One region of the Streptomyces sp. NBC_01384 genome, then DNA from elsewhere that is predicted to be linked to it. Evidence: riboswitches for the same ligand, from Rfam matches in the RefSeq annotation. Region 1 holds a riboswitch; the other holds the start of a gene.
What was found. A riboswitch is a leader RNA that binds a small molecule or an ion and turns the genes downstream of it on or off. The one in region 1 is predicted to bind cyclic di-AMP.
Positions count from the first base shown of each region.

Region 2: it holds a riboswitch for cyclic di-AMP, as region 1 does, so the genes downstream of both, OG747_RS05245 (C40 family peptidase) here and OG747_RS42690 (C40 family peptidase) in region 1, are expected to answer to the same signal.

Region 1 covers NZ_CP109559.1:9,305,972-9,313,216, reverse strand. Annotated here, with positions in the region: gene OG747_RS42700 (FAD-dependent oxidoreductase) at 1-135, opposite strand, end outside; gene OG747_RS42695 (PP2C family protein-serine/threonine phosphatase) at 312-1,502, shown strand; cyclic di-AMP (ydaO/yuaA leader) riboswitch at 1,777-1,950, shown strand; gene OG747_RS42690 (C40 family peptidase) at 1,959-3,344, shown strand; gene OG747_RS42685 (DUF5825 family protein) at 3,450-3,659, opposite strand; gene OG747_RS42680 (SpcZ) at 3,625-4,317, opposite strand; gene OG747_RS42675 (TauD/TfdA dioxygenase family protein) at 4,314-5,192, opposite strand; gene OG747_RS42670 (hypothetical protein) at 5,236-5,961, opposite strand; gene OG747_RS42665 (GSCFA domain-containing protein) at 5,876-7,000, opposite strand; gene OG747_RS42660 (amino acid adenylation domain-containing protein) at 7,065-7,245, opposite strand, start outside.
Region 2 covers NZ_CP109559.1:1,203,338-1,210,582, reverse strand. Annotated here, with positions in the region: gene bioB (biotin synthase BioB) at 1-982, opposite strand, end outside; gene OG747_RS05270 (8-amino-7-oxononanoate synthase) at 1,205-2,338, shown strand; gene OG747_RS05265 (DUF397 domain-containing protein) at 2,411-2,635, opposite strand; gene OG747_RS05260 (helix-turn-helix domain-containing protein) at 2,648-3,505, opposite strand; gene OG747_RS05255 (ATP-binding protein) at 3,718-4,176, shown strand; partial or broken gene OG747_RS05250 (LysE family translocator) at 4,478-4,606, shown strand; gene OG747_RS05245 (C40 family peptidase) at 4,880-5,353, opposite strand; cyclic di-AMP (ydaO/yuaA leader) riboswitch at 5,357-5,543, opposite strand; gene OG747_RS05240 (hypothetical protein) at 5,937-6,242, opposite strand; gene OG747_RS05235 (ATP-dependent Clp protease proteolytic subunit) at 6,250-6,906, opposite strand; gene OG747_RS05230 (hypothetical protein) at 6,974-7,245, opposite strand, start outside.

The DNA.
Region 1 (7,245 bases):
CGGGGCCGGCATCCGCTCGAAGAGGTCGATGGACACACCGGGCTCGACGGCCACTGCGGACTTCAGCAGCGCGTCGGCAGCGTAGATCCCGGCGGGGCCGGCACCGACAATGGCTACCCGCAGAGGGCGAGGCATGATCAGGTTCCCTTCGAACGGTGGCAGGGTGACTCGCCCGGAAGCCTAAACTAAGGCAAACCTTAGTCAGTAGTCGGGCCGGATCTATGACCCCATAAGCCCACCTTATGAGTCGTTTCCCGAGAAGCAGGCGCCCGGGGAACGGGAGCAAAATGGGATATGTGGGTGTCCGACGTGTGTCAGTGGACCGCCTCGTGGAGCAGCCGTCGGGCCGCGGGCTGGTGGCGATTCCTCTCGCGCTGATCGTAGTGATCGCCGTGGTGGACCTGCACTCCCCGACCGATGTCCACCTGGGTCCGTTGCTGGTCATCGCCCCCGCCCTCACCGCCTCCTTGGCCGGGCCGCGGCTGACCGCGCTGGTCGGGGTACTGGCGGTGGCCGCCCAGGTGTTCATCGCGATATTCCACGGCGGGCTGACCACGGCCAACCACATCGCGCAGATCATCGCCCTGTCCGTACTGTCCGCGCTGGTGGTCTTCGTCTGCCACGTACGGGAGCGGCGCGCTCGGGAGCTGAGCCGGGCACGGTCGGTGGCCGAGACGGCGCAGCGCGTGCTGCTGCGGCCGCCGCCCCGCAGGATCGGGCCGTTGCGTGTGGCCTGGCTGTATCTGGCCGCCGACGACGAGACGCAGATCGGGGGCGACCTGTTCGCGGTCACCCGCGCCGCCCAGGCCTCCTCCACCCGCGTCATCATCGGCGACGTCCGCGGCAAGGGCCTGGGCTCCATCGGCGAGGCGTCGGTGGTGCTCGGCGCGTTCCGCGAGGGTGCTCACCGGTACGCCACACTGCCCGAACTCGTGGCGGCGCTCGAGGTGAGCGTGCGCCACGATCTCGAGGACGTGGCCGACACCCGGCACGACCCCGGCGAGCACTTCGTCACCACGCTCGTCCTCGACATCCCCGACGAGGGACCCCAGTCCGAATTGATCAACTGCGGTCATCCGCCGGCCCTGCTGCTGCGCGATCACAAGGTGACGGCCCTGCACGCCCACCACCCCATGCCCCCGCTGGGCATGTGCGAACTGCCCGTCGCGAGCCACCGCCCCGATCCGTTCACCTTCGAGACCGGCGACATCCTGCTGCTCTACACCGACGGCGTGATCGAGGCGCGCTCACCGACAGGCGCGTTCTACCCCCTCGCCGAACGGGTCGCCGCCTTGGCCGCCCCCAGCCCCGAAGCCCTGCTGCGCCACATCCACGACGACCTCGTCGCCCACGTCGGCGACCAGCCCAACGACGACGCCGCGCTCCTGATCATCGAACGCATCGCCTCCCACCACCTCCACCGGCCGCACTTCACGACCCGCCCCGTCAACGGCCACCACCTGCCCCACCCCAGCGGAACGTCCCCGCCCGCGGAACGCTGACCGCGGGCGTGGCGCCTCACCCGTGCTTGCGGCGTTCGGGAAGGTCGGCCCGGAAGGCGCGGGCCGCGTACGTTCGGCCGCCGTTGTCCAAGGGTCAACGTCCAAAGGGCGCCCCGGACGCTCTCCGGCCGACGAGGCCGAGCACTTCTGCCAGTACGACGAAGGTCACAAATACATATCGGGCACTTCGCACTTCAACCTTCACACGAGGCGCACAAATTGGCTAAGTTGGCGGATGGACCGCACGACTCCCTCCGGCGAACCTCGCCGGGTCGCGCGGCCTCCGCCAAGTCCGGTGCGCCCCTGGGGCAACCGGAGCCGGGGACCCAACCGAACTTGGGGTGAATCGGCCCAACTGCCCGGCAGGGCAAGGGTCGTAGGGCATGCCTTCCGGAATCCTCCGCCCGAACCCGACAGCCGACTCGGTAGGCGGAGCACGGAAGGAGTACGTCCCCCATGGCGCCGGAACGAACCCCGCGCCCTGGAGGCAGCAGCCTCCCTGGCACGCGCACCTCCGCCCGAGCGACGGCGGCCCTCACCGACGCGGACGGACCGAGCCGCGAAGAGGTCCAGCAGCGGATCCACAGCCTCTACGACCAGGCCGAGAACGCCACCGGGTTCGTCAACGGAACCCGCGCGATGACCACAGGGAGCCGCAACCGCGTCAGCCCGGCACCCGAAACCGTGCGCAGGCGCAGCGATCCCGCCCTCGACGACGTCACCAAGCCGTGGTTCGACGTGGCGCGCACGCGGTTGGGTCCGACCGTGCCGGCCAGGCTGCCCGCCGACAGAATGCCGAACCGCCCGGCCGAGACGCGGCCCACGGACCCGGCGCGGCGTTCGGAAGAGGGACTCACCAACCGTGAGCGGGCGGCGGCCGGCCGCCCCGTACCGGAGTTGACGGCCGGACCCGCGACCGGCGCGGCAGCCGGTCCCGTTGCGGAGCTGACCGCCAGGCCCGCAGTCGCCGCACTCCCGGCGGCCCCCACACTCCCGGCAGCCCCCGCGCTCCCTGCAGCCCCCGCGCTCCCTGCCGTGCCGGAGACATGGCAGGAGGCCACGAAGGCTCTGCCCGCGCCGGCCGCCGAGCCGCAGCACTCCTCGCTGAAGGCCTCCAAGGAACAGAGCCGGCGCAAGCTCACGACCGCCCGTGAGCTGCTGTCCAAGCACACCGGACAACGGAGCACGCCGCTCGCGGCAATCGAGTCGCGATCGACGGAGGACGCCTGGGGTGCCGCCGAGGAACAGGCCCTCCTTCAGGCCCAGGCCCAGGCTCAAGTCCAAGCCCAGGCCCAGGCTCAAGCCCAGGCCCAGATCCAGGCCCAGGCCCAAGCCGAGGAGGCGTGGCTGGGACAGCAGTCGGCCGCCCTCACCATGGACGCGTCCATCGGCACCGGCATTCCCCTCGGCATCATCGGAGCCCCCCTCGACACCGGTGCCGGCACCGGCACCGATACCGGCGCCGAACCGAACTCGGGTTACGGCATGAAGGCCACGAAGGCACTCGCCTTCGCCCGCGCGCAGATCGGCAAGCCGTGTGTCTGGGGCGCGACCGGACCGGACTCGTACGATTCCTCCAGCCTCACCCAGGCCGCGTGGAGGGCCGCCGGGGTGGCACTCCCCCGGACCGTGCACGGTCAGGCGACCGCCGGGACGCCGGTCCCCCTCGCCGACATCCAACTCGGCGACCTGATCCTCTTCTACGGCGACGTCAGCCACATCGGCTTCTACCTCGGCAACGCCATGATGATCCACGCCCCGAGCCCGGGGGCGTACATACGCGAGGAGTCGATCTTCTTCGCCGGACAATCGGCGATCTACAGCGCGGTACGGCCCACCTGACTCCCTGAGACTCGGCCCCCTCGGACCGGAACAACCGGCGAGTACAGCGCACTCGCCGGTCCTTCCGGTGGCGCCGGCATCCCGGACACCGTCCCGGTCCTCTCCTCAGACGGCCATCGCCTCCTGCAGCCACCGGGTGACCCGGTACGGCAGCCACCAGTCCAGCTCGCCCACCCGCAGGACCAGGTGTTCCGCGAGGACGTCGGCGGGGACACCGGTGTGGGGGGATGCCTCGGTCCAGGCGGGCGATGGCGTCTCAAGAGCAAGTAGACATTCCGCTTTATGCCATGAATCCGAGCGGTTTGAACGGCCCACGCTCCAGGGCGGTCAGCAGGCCCTCCGCGAGTCGCGCGTACGCCGACGTGTGCCGGGCGTCGGCGGCGACCGCCCGCGCGTACGCGCGGGTTCGGGCACCGGGGAAGGTGCGAGCGAAGGCCTCGGCGTCGGCCGTCGCATACGCCGCCGCCACCGCTCGCGCGTTCGCCAGGGCGTTGGCCTCGGCGTAGGCACGGGTGTTGGGCTCTGTGGTCGACTCCGCGTAGTCGGTGCCGTACTTGTCCGCGTCGGCGCCGTCGAAGCCGTTGGCGACGGCGTAGGCCCGGGCGTTCTCGTAGGCGACGGCGAAGGCCTCCTCGAAGCCGTAGGCGTCGCGATAGACCTGCCGGAGCACCGGTTCCAGCAGGTCGGCCCATTCCTCTCGCGTGACCGACCTTCCCTCAAGTGCTCGTTCGTGCGCGGCGGCCAGGGCCGCGCAGGCAGCCGTGGTGCGCCCCGCGCGTGCGTCCACCGCGGCCAACAGCGGGATCACCGTGTACAGGTGCCACGCGTGGACGACGTCCAGAGTGACAGGGACACGCCCGTCACTGAGGGCGGTGTGCAGGCGGCGGGCCCAGTCGGCGCCCGCCGTCTCGCTCTGGCCTTCGTGGAGCACCCCGGTCAGCTCCGCGAACCAGGTGGGCGGAGCCGAGGTCATGCCTGGGGCCGGGTGCCGTCGATGGCCACGCGGCGGCCGTGGCGCGTGTGCGGGTAGTAGTCCCAGACGGCGTGGTGCTGGACGCAGCGGTTGTCCCAGAACGTCAGCGTCTTCGGCTGCCAGCGGACCCGGCAGTGCAGCAGGGCCGTGCGGGCGATGTGCTCGTACAGCATGCCGAGGACCGCGGCGCTCTCGGAACCGGACAGCTGGGGGATGTGCGAGGTGTAGGGGGCATTGACGAAGAGCAGCTTGCGCCCGGTGTCGGGGTGGCGGACCACGACGGGGTGTTCGGTACGCGGGACGTCGTACTCGGGCGGCGGGGTCTGCCCCTGCGCCAGCCAGGGGCGGGCGCCGTCGTGGACGGCGGTGAGGCCGTCCAGGAACGTCTTCATCGACGGCGACAGCATGTCGTAGGCCAGGTGCATGTTGGCGAACAGGGTGTCCCCGCCGCTGCCGGTCTCCGGAATCCTGGTGAGATGGAGCATGGAGCCGAGGGACGGCTCGGGGTCCGCGGTGCCGTCGGCGTGCCAGCCGTTGCCGGCCACCTCGCGGGAGTTTTTGTCCGCGCTGATCTCCAGGATGTACGGGTCGGAGCCCTCGGCGGGCAGGGCGACGGGGTGGAGCGGGCCGAAGAGCTCGGCGAACCGCTTGTGGTCCTCGGGCGTGAGGTTCTGGTCGCGGAAGACGAGCACATGGTGGGCGAGGAAGGCCTGCTTGACCTCCTTCTCCTGCCGGGGCGTCAGCTCGCGGGAGAGGTCGACGCCCGATATCTCTGCGCCGAGCAGCGGGGTCAGTGGCTCGACGGCGAGGGTTTCGTACGTCTCCCGCGGCCGGGTGGTGAGGCGTTCGAGGGCGTCCAGCGCGAACTGTTCCATGGGGGCTTCTCCTGTAGGGCTCGGGGGATGGCGGTCGCGGGGTTCACAGTCCGCGGGCGAGGAGGTCGGCGAGGATGAGCCGGCCGAAGGCGAGGTTGCCGTGGATGGTGTCGTCGGCCTCGCAGAAGGCGGGGCGCTGGAGGCCGGTGTCGTCGGTGACGCGGGGGCGCAGGTCGACGATCTCGACGCCGAGGCGGTCCAGTTCGGCGCGGACCACGTCCTGCGCGGCGAGGAAGACGTCCTGGTCGGACATGCCGGGGACGCGTTGGGGCGGCATCACGGCCAGGACGCGCAGGCCCAGCCCGAGGGCGTGGGTGTAGAAGGCGAGGGCGCCGCGGACCATGGCGCGGATGATGTCCGCGAAGAGCGCGCCGGTGAGGAAGCCGGGGGCGAAGGCGCCGGTGACGTCCCGGTAGACGCGCCAGTTCTCGGTCGTCGCGAGCGTGTGCGCGCTGAGTCCGAAGGTGGCGACCAGGGGGACGGTGAGCCGGTCCAGTCCGGCCACGCCGAGTCCGCCGAGGAAGCCGCGGTACAGGCGCTCGGCCTCCTCGGCGCGGAAGACGACGTCGTCGCCCCGCAGGTCGAAGAAGTCCGCGTTGAACTCGCGCCCCGCACCGATCGGCCCGCCCTCGAACGGCAGGGCGGCGGCCCGGGCCGCGCGGCCGACCGGACCGGCGTGGGAGTCACCGAGCAGGAGGAACCGGGCCGCGGTCGTAGTGGCCGGGGTTGTAGTGGACGGGGTTGTAGTAGTCGAGTACGGCGTCGTCACACCAGTGGTCCTCTCCGCTGTCGGTTCGGGCGGGGTCGGCAGCGGGCTGGGCCGTCTCGCGGCGGCCGTGCAGCGCGTCGCCGTGCAGTGCGTCGCCGTGCAGTGCGTCAAAGAAGTGGCGCATCACGAAGGCGACGCCGTCGGCGCTGACGGTGCGCTGGTTCGGCTCGTAGAAGGCCCCCTTGAAGGGGTGGCCGGTGATGATCTCGTACGACGGGAAGTAGTCGACGTGGTCGAGTTCCTGAGCCAGTTGGCCCGCCGCGGCCCGCAGGACGGACTTGGAGTAGGTCGTGGCGACCAGGGCGTGGCCGGCCGTGGCGGTCGCGGTCAGCGGCACCGGTGACACGGTCAGCAGGACCCGCAGACCGGGGTTGGCGCGCCGGGCGAGCGAGACGGCCGCCGTCAGGTCCCGGTGCACCTCGGCCACGGTGAAGTTGTGGAAGACGTGCCGACCGGCATCGAACGAACCGCGTACCGTGCCCGGACACACTGGATAGGCGATGCCCGTCGCGGCGTCGAGCCAGGCCTCGGTCAGGCCCAGCGTGAAGATCAGACAGCCCGCCGAGGAGACGGCCGTACGGATGGCCGCGAGGGTGCGTTGCCGCGCGGCCCGTACGGCCTCGGGGGTGACATGGCCGTCGGGCTCGACGGCGGGTCGGTGAGGGTCGTAGAAGCGGCCGTCCTCCTCCCACGCCTCGTCCGGGGGCGGGGACTCCTCGAACGCCCAGGCGAGCCACTGCCGGAGGGCGGCGGCCGTGTAGATGTTGCCGGTGCGGAAGGAGAACTGGCCGTACCAGCGGGCTTCGCGCTCCGCCGCGGTGAGCCCGGGGGGCGCGATCTCGGCGTCGCACCAGTTCATGCCCTCCAGGAGGAGCGCGGGACCCAGATGACGGGCGAAGCAGGAGCCCGCGGTGAGCAGGGGTTCGTCCGGGTCGATGGCGAAGGCGGGCGTCCACAGGTCGGTGAGGGCCGGGGCCGCGCGCTCGGCGACCGCGGTGCGCCAGAAGGAGCGCGCCGGCAGGGACTCGTAGGGGTGCACGTGAGGGTCTCTTCCTGGGCCGGGGCTGGGATTCAGGAGGCGGGGCGCCGGGGCGCGGGAAACGTCAGGCGGGATTCGCCGACAAGGGCGGCGCCGGGGTGGCGGAAACCTCGGGCGGGCGAGGGGCACGGTCGCCGGCTGCGGGGCGGAGGTCGGACGGGGCCTCGTCGTCGATCGTCCGGGCGATCCGCTCGATGTGCGGGCCGGTGACGATGTCGTAGTGCGAGGCGTGCAGGTGGTGCACG
Region 2 (7,245 bases), 8.1 Mb from region 1:
CCTCGCCCGCGCCCTCCACCTCGAACCCGGCGTCCGCGATCATCTCCAGGTCGGCCTTGCCGGCCTGGCCCTCGCTGGTGAGGTAGTCGCCCAGGAAGATCGAGTTGGCCAGGTGCAGGGCCAGCGGCTGCATGGTGCGCAGATGGACCTCGCGGCCGCCCGCGATGCGGACCTCGACGTCCGGGCAGACGAAACGGGCCATCGCCAGGATGCGCAGACAGCGCTGCGGGGTGAGGTTCCACTCCTTGGCGAGCGGGGTGCCCTCGAAGGGGATCAGGAAGTTCACCGGAACGGAGTCCGGGTCGAGCTCGCGGAGCGAGAAGACGACGTCGACCAGGTCCTCGTCCGACTCGCCCATGCCCGCGATCAGGCCGGAGCAGGCGGAAAGGCCCGCCGCGTGCGCCTTCTGGACCGTGTCCACCCGGTCGGCGTACGTGTGCGTGGTCGTGATGTCCCCGTACGTCCCCTCGGACGTGTTCAGGTTGTGGTTGTAGGCGTCCGCGCCCGCCTCGCGCAGCCGCTCGGCCTGGCCGTCGGAGAGCAGACCGAGGCAGGCGCACACCTCGACGCCCTCGTTCTGGTCCTTGATCGCCTTGATGGTGTCGGAGACCCGGTCCACGTCACGGTCGGTCGGACCGCGGCCGCTGGCCACCAGGCAGACCCGCTTGGCGCCCCCGGCGAGCCCGGCCGCCGCGGCCTGCGAGGCCTGGTCGGGCTTGAGCCAGGTGTACTTGAGGATGTCGGCCTTGGAGCCGAGCCGCTGCGAGCAGTACGAGCAGTCCTCGGGGCACAGACCGGACTTCAGATTGACCAGATAGTTGAGTTTCACTCGACGGCCGAACCAGTGCCGGCGGACCTTTCCGGCCGCGGCCACCACGTCGAGCACGTCGTCGTCGGACGTGGCCAGCACGGCCAGCGCCTCGTCACGGGTCGGCAGCTCGCGCCGAAGCCCCTTGTCCACCAGCGTGTTCAGCAGGTCCATAAGATCCGATCCTGACGTATACGTGCCGCTGAGGCCAAGGAGAGTTTGCACAACAGAGACGGTTCGACGTGTGGGTATTGCCACATCCTGGGCGGCGGGCCGCCCCGCTAGGGTCTGTGCACTGCCTACAAAGCGACCACCCTCATGACCACCCTCATGAGCAACCTCATGACGATCGTCATGACTCGCTCACGACCACTCTCAGGGCCCGGAGGCACCAGCATGGCGGGATCGCCGTTCGCGTGGATCGACGAGCAGGCGCACCAGCGCCGGCAGGCCGGACTCGTCCGCACCCTGCGCCCGCGCGCCGCCGACTCACCTCTCCTCGATCTGGCGAGCAACGACTACCTCGGACTCGCCCGCCACCCCGAGATCACGGCGGCCGCGGCGGAAGCGGCCCGCCGCTGGGGCGCCGGAGCGACTGGCTCCCGGCTGGTCTCCGGCACGACCGAACTGCACGGCGAACTCGAACGGGAGCTCGCCGACTTCTGCGGCTTCGAGTCCGCGCTCGTCCTCTCCTCCGGCTATGCGGCCAATCTCGCCGCCGTGACCACGCTCGCGCCGCACGGCTCGCTGGTCGTCTCGGACGCGGGCAACCACGCCTCGCTCATCGACGGCTGCCGACTGGCCCGAGGTACGACACAGGTCGTGGCGCACGCCGACCCGGACGCTGTTCGCAAGGCGCTCGGCACGCATGAGGGTCCCGCCGTCGCCGTGTCCGACACGGTCTTCTCGGTGGACGGCGACGCGGCCCCGCTGGCCGAACTCGCGACCGCCTGCCGTGAGCACGGAGCCGCGCTGCTCGTCGACGACGCGCACGGGCTCGGCGTCCTGGGCGATGGCGGCCGAGGCGCGCCGCACGCCGCGGGGCTGGCGGGCGCCCCGGACGTCGTCGTGACCGCCACGCTTTCCAAGTCGTTCGGCAGCCAGGGCGGCGCCGTCCTCGGCCCCGCCCCGGTCATCGACCATCTGGTCAACGCGGCGCGCACCTTCATTTTCGACACCGGGCTCGCGCCCGCGGCCGCGGGCGCGGCCCTCGCGGCGCTCAGGCTGCTGCGCCGCGAGCCGGAGCGCGCCGCCCGGGCCCGTGAGGTGGCGACGGCGCTGCACACCCGGCTGACGGCCGAGGGCCTGGAAGCCGTACGACCGGACGCCGCCGTGGTCTCCGTGCGCGCGCCGTCACCCGAGCGGGCCGTGCGATGGGCGGCGGACTGCCGGGAGGCGGGACTCGCCGTCGGCTGTTTCCGGCCCCCGTCCGTGCCGGACGGCATCTCGCGGCTGCGGCTGACCGCCCGCGCGGACCTCACCGACGCGCAGATCGAGCACGCCGTGGAGGTGATCAGCCGGAATCGGTGAACGGGCGAGGGATGAATTGGGTGGGGGCGAATGGGGTGAGGGACGGCTGAATGCGGGGTGACTGGGTGGGGGTCAGCTCAGTCCGGCGATGAAGCCCTCCCAGCTCGCAGGAGTGAAGAGCAGGGCAGGGCCCGCCTTGTTCTTGGAATCGCGCACGGCGACGAGTCCGGCCCAGGGGCCTGGGCCGGGTCGGGCCGTCTCGACGCAGTTGTTCATTCCCGTACTGCGGCTGCTGCGCAGCCACCGCAGGTCGCGGAGTGAAGTACTGGAGGGTACGTACCGAGGCAATGCAGTCATGGGGGTGCCTCCTTACGCGCCGTCACCTATCCCGGCGATGTAGTCCAACGAGTCCTCGGGTGAAAGGGCGTGGAACTGAAGGGCGTTGAAGGCCTCGGTGTAGGCCTGAAGGTCTTCTTTCCGTTCGAGGTAGAGGCTACTCGTCAAGTGGTCGAGAACAACCACATCCAGATCGCTTGTGTTCGGAAATGAGAAGATAACGAAAGGCCCGGTAACGCCGATGTGCGCCCCCGCGGCGAACGGCAGGACCTGAAGCCGCACTTGAGGAAGGGCGGCGGCCTCTCTCAACCGGTCCAGTTGCCGTGCCATGACCTCCGGCCCGCCGACCTCACGTCTTAACACCGCCTCGTCCAGGACCGCGGTCAGTTCCAGCGGCGGATTCGAACGCAGTACGTCCTGCCGGGCGAGGCGCACCTCGACGAGCGCGTCGAGTTTGCCGTCCTCGAGTCCGCCGACGGCGACCCGGGTCACCTCGCGGGCGTACTCGGGCGTTTGGAGCAGCCCCGGCACCACCGTGGTCTCCAGCGTGCGCATGCCGCTGGCCTGGGACTCCAGACTGATGAAGTCGCGGTAGGTCGGCGGAAGGACCCCGCGGTAGGCGTGCCACCAGTGGTGCCGCCCGTTGCCCTCGGAGCCGGCCAACCCGACCAGGAGCTCCCGTAATTCGGGCTCCGCGACGGCGTACGCGTCCAACAGGCGCTCCACGTCGGCCGGTTTCACCCCACTGATGCCCGTCTCGATCCGACTCACCTTCGACTGGTGCCAGCCGACGAGACGGGCCGCCTCACCACTCGTGATTCCCACCCCGGCGCGCAGCGCGCGCAGTTCGGCACCGAGCTTGCGGCGGCGCACCGCGGGACCGTGCTGCATGGCCGTACTCCTTACTCCTTCCGAGCCGCCCAAATACGCTCTGCCGTCGCAGAGTTCACCGCATCGAGCGACAGATATATGCATATCTCGGTGGATCGCACCCGTGACCGGCCCAGTAATGGCAGTCTGGCGCGAAGCACCAGTTCGGGACCGTACTCGAACCATCCGCTCCGTGTCGGACTCCGGTCCCGTGGGAAAGGGACGACGTCGCCATGGCAGATCACCAGGAAGCATCCGTCACTCTGCCGAGCGATCCCGCCTCGGTCTCCGCGGCCCGGAAATTCGTCGCCGATGTGCTGGCCGAATGGGGCCTGCCGAGCGACGCCGAAGTCGCGGACACCGTACGCCTGATCGTGTCAGAACTAGCCACCAACGCCGTCCAGCACACTTTCGGGCAGTCGCCCACCTTCACGGTGGCCGTCCGGCTCGACCGAGACGAACACCTGCGCATCGGCGTGACCGACAGCCATCCGCGCTTCCCGAAACGTTTGCCCGCCGCTGTCCAGCAGGACAACGGGCGGGGCATGGTGATCATCCGCTGGCTGACCGCCGAGTGCGGCGGCAGACTCGTGGTCCGGCCCACCCGGGAAGGGGGCAAGACGGTCTCCATCGAGCTGCCCTGGACCCTGTCGGCCCACCCGGTCACGGCCGGGGGGCCACAAGAGCCGTAAGGAGCGGCTCAGTTGGCCTGCTCTCCACCGATCCTGTCCTGCCGGTCCTGTCGCCAGTTCTGTCCTGCCGGTCCTGTCCTGCTGGTCCTCGCCAAGCCGGTCCTGCCCAAGTGGGCCCTGGCTCTACTGCTCCTGCCTCTGCTGTGCCGCGCGTCCGAAGGCGCCGCGCAGCAGGGCCCGGAAGGCCTCGGCCGCCGGTGCGGGCCGGTCGTCGGTCCGGTGGACGACGGAGATCGTACGACGCAGATCTCCCGGTTCCAGCAGCCGCGTCCCCACCGGAGTCGCCGCGGTCCTGGCCACCATGCCCGGCGCGGACTTCACCGTCGTCGTACGCAACACCCTGGTCTCGCGCCGGGCCGGGGTCGTGTGCGCGCTCGGGATCACGGGCGGGCTGCTCCTGCACACGGCGCTGGCCGTCGCCGGGGTGGCGCGCGCCCCAGGGGCCGGTTCGGGGCCCCGAGCGGGGTCGCCCGCGCCCCTGGCCCGGCAGCGGAGCCCCTGGCCGGGCAGCGGAGCCCCTGGCCGGGCAGCGGAGACCCGAGGGCGCACGGCCCCCCGGCGAGGTTGGCTCGCGCCTCGCGAGAGGACGACTGACGCCCCCGAGCGAGGCTGCTCGCGCTCCGAGGCGAGACCACTCGTGCCCCGAGGGGCGGCGGGGTCCCGGGAGGGTGCCGGCGCCACTACCGGCACCCTCCCGGGCAGGTCAGCTGACCCGGCCGTACCAGACGCTCTTCGTCCAGATCTTCTGCAGCTTCACGACCTCCCCGGTCTTCGGGGAGTGCCAGATCTTTCCCTTCCCGGCGTAGATGCCGACGTGGTACACGTTCCGGCCGGAGTGGAAGAACACCAGGTCTCCCGCTCTGCGGCTGGAGGCGGAGATGTGGTGCGTCTTGTTGTACTGCGCCGCGGCCGTACGAGGCAGCGTCTTGCCCGCCTTCTTGTACGAGTACAGCGTGAACCCGGAGCAGTCGAAACGGCGTGGCCCGGCGGCACCGTACTGGTACGGGGAGCCCTTCTTGGAAGCCGCGACCTGAAGTGCCTTCGTCGCCAGAGTGGCCGCTTCGGCGTCGGACGCGACGCCAGGGACCACGAGGCTGCCGCCCATGGCGGCGATGGTGAGCGCCGAGGCCGTACCGGCCCGGGTCCACAGCGACGGGACACGATTGAGCGCAGTCATGCGCAACCCTTCGTCAGCCGCCTGTGAAGGATGACCTGTCGGATTCGGACTGGCGAAGTAGCCCGGCCGCGTACTGCGGCTTCACCCCAAGGACCGCCCGGATCTCTCCGGCGGCCCGTCGTGCTGGGTCCTCCACTCCTGCCGATGCACATCTGTCGACCGGTCATCCGGGCAGCGGCAGGACTCGGCGTCCGCCCGGACCGCCCCGCCGTTGTGGCGGGGGCTTGTCGTCGGAAGGGATCTTCACGCATTGAAGTCGGAAAATCCGAGCGGAACCGGCGATTTGTGGGGTTACTCACCACTCACCCGTTCGGGTGGACACCCCTCTGTTCGAGGGCCGTTGGGGACACCGACGACGCCCGTACCAGCACCGGAGCACCTCATTCCGCCTCTGCGCTACGCGCGTTGCGCAACCTTTGCGGGCCCCCGAAGGGACCGGTGTCTACTCCATCAGGGGGTACGCCATCTGGTCCGTTTGAAACCCGGGCCGGACGCTTCGCCGACTCGGCGCGTGCGGCGGCCCGGGATGGACCCGGGGGCGGACCCAGGGAGGGACCGAGGGAGGGAGCGAGGTGTGGATGCGTCAACTGTCGGAGCCGGGCGGTAGCGTGACGCGGGCCGCGCGTCGCTCGCCGTCGAGGACACGCAGGGCCTGGGCCAGGGTCGGGGCGTGCACCTCGCTCTCGCCCCGCTGGTGCATCAGCGCGAGGGCGTCGCGCAGCGCCGTCGCCTTGCTGACCAGCGCCTGGGCGGCGCGCAGTCCGCGGTAGGTGTCCCCGGGGCGGGCCGGGTTGATGCGGCCGAGCAGGTCGACCACGTCGAGGTAACGGTCGATCAACTCGGCCTCGGCACGCGTCAGCGCGGGCAGCGGGGGCAGTTCGGGCACCATCGGCGGATCACCTCGCGTCGGGTGTGGCGTTCCTCGCACCGGGCGCGGTGCGCGAGGTCTTGCGGCTCGGGATGATCCCGTCCACCAGTCCGTACGCCAACGCGGCCTGCGCGTCCAGGATCTTGTCCCGCTCGATGTCGGCGGCGACTTGTTCAGGACTCTGCCCCGTGTGCCGTACGAGCATGTCCTCCAGCAGCCCTCGAGTGCGCATCAACTCCTCGGCCTGGAGGGCCAGATCGCTCGCCTGCCCCTGTACCGGCTCGGGAAGTGACGGCTGGTGGATCAGCACCCGGGCCCCCGGTAGCGCGAACCTCTTGCCCGGCGCACCGCCGGCCAGCAGCACGGCGGCGGCCGACGCGGCCTGCCCCAGACAGGTGGTCTCCACGTCGCAGCTGACGAACTGCATCGTGTCGTAGATCGCCGTCATCGCGCTGAACGAGCCCCCGGGGGAGTTGATGTACAGCGAGATGTCCTGGTCCGGTGCCAGGTATTCGAGGTGCATGAACTGCGCCATCACGTCGTTCGCCGAGGTGTCGTCGATCGGCGTCCCGAGGAACACGATCCGCTCGGCGAGCAGCTTCGAGTACGGATCCAGGGTCCGGTACCCCGCACTCGTGCGCTCGGTGAACTCGGGCAGGACGTAGCGGGCGGACGGTTCATTCATGGCACGCGCCTTCCACTGGGGGACCGTTGACGGGCTCCTGTAAAAAATGTACAGGACGTACAGAAGGTCATGGGGGTCGCTCGGCTGACAGCGAAAATCCCCGCGGAGCGAGCTGCTCCGCGGGGATTCGGCGAGGGTGACTCAGGTGAGCGGGGCCGGGGCGGGGGTGCCGTAGGAACAGGGGTGCCGTAGAAGGTGACCGGGGCCGGCCGCGGGATGTGGCGAGGTCGTTGAGGAGGTCGGCGATCTCCTTTGGCGTGATGTTGTTCGCCGGGTCGGACACCTGGGTCGCGATGCTGAAGGTCAGGGTGAGGTCGGATGACTCGGAGTCGGACGGGA